2 regions of the Neobacillus sp. D3-1R genome follow, and region 1 is predicted to be linked to the other one. Evidence: a T-box and tRNA genes for the amino acid it is inferred to sense, from the RefSeq annotation. Region 1 holds a T-box; the other holds one or more tRNA genes.

What was found. A T-box is a leader RNA that pairs with one kind of tRNA and senses whether it is charged. The one in region 1 lies ahead of ACSBPO_RS16755 (valine--tRNA ligase), so its partner is inferred to be a tRNA-Val.
Region 2: it encodes a tRNA-Val, which carries the amino acid that the T-box ahead of ACSBPO_RS16755 (valine--tRNA ligase) is inferred to sense. The anticodon was not compared.

What each region holds. Positions count from the first base shown of each region.
Region 1 is NZ_CP197471.1:3,252,134-3,254,570, reverse strand. It holds gene ysxE (spore coat protein YsxE) at 1-699, shown strand, start outside; gene ACSBPO_RS16760 (hypothetical protein) at 714-902, opposite strand; T-box leader at 1,074-1,311, shown strand; gene ACSBPO_RS16755 (valine--tRNA ligase) at 1,508-2,437, shown strand, end outside.
Region 2 is NZ_CP197471.1:4,566,763-4,569,199, reverse strand. It holds rRNA gene ACSBPO_RS23000 (16S ribosomal RNA) at 1-85, opposite strand, end outside; tRNA gene ACSBPO_RS22995 (tRNA-Ala) at 250-325, opposite strand; tRNA gene ACSBPO_RS22990 (tRNA-Pro) at 350-426, opposite strand; tRNA gene ACSBPO_RS22985 (tRNA-Arg) at 433-509, opposite strand; tRNA gene ACSBPO_RS22980 (tRNA-Leu) at 570-658, opposite strand; tRNA gene ACSBPO_RS22975 (tRNA-Gly) at 666-740, opposite strand; tRNA gene ACSBPO_RS22970 (tRNA-Leu) at 775-859, opposite strand; tRNA gene ACSBPO_RS22965 (tRNA-Lys) at 921-996, opposite strand; tRNA gene ACSBPO_RS22960 (tRNA-Thr) at 1,038-1,113, opposite strand; tRNA gene ACSBPO_RS22955 (tRNA-Val) at 1,212-1,287, opposite strand; rRNA gene rrf (5S ribosomal RNA) at 1,298-1,413, opposite strand; rRNA gene ACSBPO_RS22945 (23S ribosomal RNA) at 1,530-2,437, opposite strand, start outside.

The DNA.
Region 1 (2,437 bases):
GCACGAATGCATACCTTATCTCAAAAGGAATTAACAGTAAACAAGGAAGAACGCACAGAACATTATGAAAACACGAAACAACAGTGGGATAAAGAAGCTGAGTTATTAGAAGGCTTCGTAGAAACTTGTGAAAAAAAAGTGTATATGTCACCTTTCGAATTGCAATTTTGTCTTTATTTCCAGGAAACGAAAATGGCCCAGCAATTTGCTCTGAAAAAGCTAGAAGAATGGTACGAGGCGACTAAAGATCTGGAAAAAGCTCGGTCCGTTATCAACCATGGTAAAGTTTCAATGGAGCATTTTCTTTTGGATGAAAATGGGTACGGGTATTTTTCAAACTTTGAAAATGCTAAACTTGGATCTCCGATTCATGATGTCCTTCCGGTTTTGCATAGGGCATTAAAAGGTCAGCCTAGACAGTCTGAGGAAGCGATCACTTGGCTATATGACGGTTATTTTAAATATTTCCCGTTTAAGGAAGAGGAAAAACATTTATTTTTTAGTTATTTTGCTTATCCAACTCCGATGATTCGTTTAATTAAAGAATACATTCAAGTAAAAGGAAAGAAAAACGAGTTTAAGTTTTCAAAAAGGCTGCAACGAAAATATTGGCATATGAAGAATACAGAATACGTAGTCATGCGAATGACAGAAATTGAGATGAAAGCAAAGCAACAAAAAGAAGGAGCCCCAGAATAAACTGGCAGGCTCCTTTAAATTACTTCCATCCATAAAGCGATGGCTACTAAAATAAAGATACTTAAAAGTAAAACATCAAAAGTAGTCGGGAAAAAGATCGTTCTGATTCCTTGGAAAATACAAAATGGGATGATGAACTGATTACATACGGCTCTAACTTTTCTTAACCAAGGTGGTAATGTATAAGGGTTGTATTTGCGCATGTTTCAAATCCCCCTTTACCTATTTTATAACAGTCTATGATGTAAATCTTTAGAAAGTGCCTAGTATTTTTGGGACACCAAAATTCCTTTTTTGAATAAATTATAAAAAAATAGGAAATCATGATTGACGACATAACCTTTTTTTCGGTAGTATAGCTATATAAATTTTAATTAAATGCTTGGATAGGGAAAGTACTTTGGTACTCTATTTAAAGAGAGGGAAATAATAGCTGAGAATTTCCTAAATAGACCCATTGGAAAGTCACCCTGGAGCTTCTTCTGTCAACGGAATTTTTTCCTAGTAATGGAAGACGGAATAGACCGTTATCTAACTAACTTGAGAGCCAATTAGTTTTTTTCTAATTGGAAAAAAGGTGGTACCGCGAATATAACTCCATTCGTCCTTTTATTAGGCGAATGGAGTTTTTTTATTTTTTTAAATCGAGCTGCAGCGCCTAGCCCCTCGAGGGAAGAAAATAAATCATTTCTCCCTTGGTCAAATAACCACTAAGCCAAGAAGTCAAAAAACGACTTCATGACTTAGAGAACATTTGCTTGTCGGGGCTGACCAAGGCGCTTACGCATCTTAACAAGGAGGAAATTTTATGGAAACTAAGGAATTAACGATGCCAACCAAGTACGACCCGAAGTCCATTGAAAAAGGCCGTTATGAATGGTGGTTATCTGGAAAATTTTTCGAAGCGAAGAGTGAACAAGAAAAGCAACCATATACGATTGTGATTCCACCACCAAACGTTACAGGAAAACTGCATTTAGGTCATGCCTGGGATACAACCTTACAGGATATTTTGACTCGTATGAAGCGTATGCAGGGCTATGATGTATTATGGCTTCCTGGTATGGACCATGCTGGGATTGCTACCCAAGCAAAGGTAGAAGAAAAGCTTCGTAGTGAAGGAAAAAGCCGTTACGATCTTGGTCGTGAAAAATTTGTAGAAGAAACATGGAAATGGAAAGAAGAATATGCTAGCCATATCCGTCAGCAATGGTCAAAGGTTGGTTTAGGATTAGACTATAGCCGTGAGCGTTTTACCTTAGATGAGGGACTATCCGATGCAGTTCGTGAAGTATTCGTATCGCTTTATCGTAAAGGCTTAATTTACCGTGGTGAGCGCATTATTAACTGGGACCCTTCCACAAAGACAGCATTATCCGATATTGAAGTTATATACAAGGATGTTCAGGGTGCGTTTTATCATATGCATTACCCATTAACTGACGGTAGTGGCACAATTGATGTTGCGACAACTCGCCCAGAAACAATGCTTGGTGATACAGCGGTAGCCGTTCATCCAGAAGATGATCGCTATAAGCACTTAATTGGGAAAACTGTAAAACTTCCAATTACAGGAAGGGAAATTCCGATTGTTGGTGATGACTATGTGGATATGGAATTCGGTTCAGGGGCTGTAAAAATTACTCCTGCACATGATCCGAACGACTTCGAAATCGGAAACCGTCACAATCTTGAAAGAGTTTTAGTTATGAATGAAGATGGCACGATGAATGCAAAT
Region 2 (2,437 bases), 1.3 Mb from region 1:
GCAAGCTCCTAAAGATTCGCTCGACTTGCATGTATTAGGCACGCCGCCAGCGTTCGTCCTGAGCCAGGATCAAACTCTCCAATAAAGTGTTTGATATAGCTCATAAAGTTTACTCTGGCTTTTTTTAAAACTTCTATAATAGAAGCCTTACCTTTGTTAATGTTTGGTTGTTTAGTTTTCAAAGAACAATGTTTTCAGAGACAACTTTTATATAATATCAATATTATCAATAGTTGTCAATAAGTTTTTTGGTGGAGTCTAGGGGGATCGAACCCCTGACCTCCTGCGTGCAAGGCAGGCGCTCTCCCAGCTGAGCTAAGACCCCAGGAAATTAATATGATTAAATTAATGGTCGGGAAGACAGGATTCGAACCTGCGACCCCTTGGTCCCAAACCAAGTGCTCTACCAAGCTGAGCTACTTCCCGTTCATATGGCGCGCCCGAAAGGAGTCGAACCCATAACCTTCTGATCCGTAGTCAGACGCTCTATCCAATTGAGCTACGGGCGCATTTTATTCTTATCTTTAAGTTATCAAAAATATCTTGGTTTTTTTCTGTCGAAAAAAACTTGGTGCCGAGGACCGGAATCGAACCGGTACGGTAGTCACCTACCGCAGGATTTTAAGTCCTGTGCGTCTGCCAGTTCCGCCACCCCGGCACTACTTTGGAGCGGAAGACGGGATTCGAACCCGCGACCCCCACCTTGGCAAGGTGGTGTTCTACCACTGAACTACTTCCGCATCTTATGGTATATTTCTTTTGTATTGAAAAACATGGTGCGGGTGAAGGGAGTCGAACCCCCACGCCTTGCGGCGCCAGATCCTAAGTCTGGTGCGTCTGCCAATTCCGCCACACCCGCATATGATAGTTTATTTTACTGTCGTAAAAAAACTAGTTCTTTTTACTTTCGTAAAAAAACTTGGTGAGCCATGAAGGACTCGAACCTTCGACCCTCTGATTAAAAGTCAGATGCTCTACCGACTGAGCTAATGGCTCACAGAATTCCGATTGAGTACATAGCTCGTTCGAAAAAAAAGTGGTGCCGGCGAGAGGACTTGAACCCCCAACCTACTGATTACAAGTCAGTTGCTCTACCAATTGAGCTACACCGGCATAAAAAAGTAAATTTATAATATATAAATTTTAAGGATAGATCTTTTTACTATCGCAAAAAATTAAAGAAAGTTCTTTTCGCTATCGCGAAAAAACTTTGGTGGAGGATGACGGGATCGAACCGCCGACCCTCTGCTTGTAAGGCAGATGCTCTCCCAGCTGAGCTAATCCTCCATATTTTTAAGCCTGGCGACGTCCTACTCTCACAGGAGGAATCCTCCAACTACCATCGGCGCTGAGAAGCTTAACTTCCGTGTTCGGTATGGGAACGGGTGTGACCTTCTCGCCATCGCCACCAGACTATTTTGTTGAGGTAAACTCTTTTCACTTACGTGAAAAAGTCTTATTCCCTCAAAACTAGATAATGTATTAGAAGAAGTAAAAACAAGTTTGCCTTATTTGGATATCCAAATGTTTTGGTTAAGTCCTCGAACGATTAGTATCAGTCAGCTCCACACGTCACCGCGCTTCCACCTCTGACCTATCAACCTGATCATCTTTCAGGGTTCTTACTAGCTTACGCTATGGGAAATCTCATCTTGAGGGGGGCTTCATGCTTAGATGCTTTCAGCACTTATCCCGTCCGCACATAGCTACCCAGCGATGCCTTTGGCAAGACAACTGGTACACCAGCGGTGCGTCCATCCCGGTCCTCTCGTACTAAGGACAGCTCCTCTCAAATTTCCTACGCCCACGACGGATAGGGACCGAACTGTCTCACGACGTTCTGAACCCAGCTCGCGTACCGCTTTAATGGGCGAACAGCCCAACCCTTGGGACCGACTACAGCCCCAGGATGCGATGAGCCGACATCGAGGTGCCAAACCTCCCCGTCGATGTGGACTCTTGGGGGAGATAAGCCTGTTATCCCCGGGGTAGCTTTTATCCGTTGAGCGATGGCCCTTCCATGCGGAACCACCGGATCACTAAGCCCGACTTTCGTCCCTGCTCGACTTGTAGGTCTCGCAGTCAAGCTCCCTTGTGCCTTTACACTCTACGAATGATTTCCAACCATTCTGAGGGAACCTTTGGGCGCCTCCGTTACTCTTTAGGAGGCGACCGCCCCAGTCAAACTGCCCACCTGACACTGTCTCCCACCCCGATAGAGGGGTGCGGGTTAGAATTTCAATACAGCCAGGGTAGTATCCCACCGACGCCTCCACCGAAGCTGGCGCTCCGGCTTCTCAGGCTCCTACCTATCCTGTACAAGCTGTACCAAAATTCAATATCAGGCTACAGTAAAGCTCCACGGGGTCTTTCCGTCCTGTCGCGGGTAACCTGCATCTTCACAGGTACTATAATTTCACCGAGTCTCTCGTTGAGA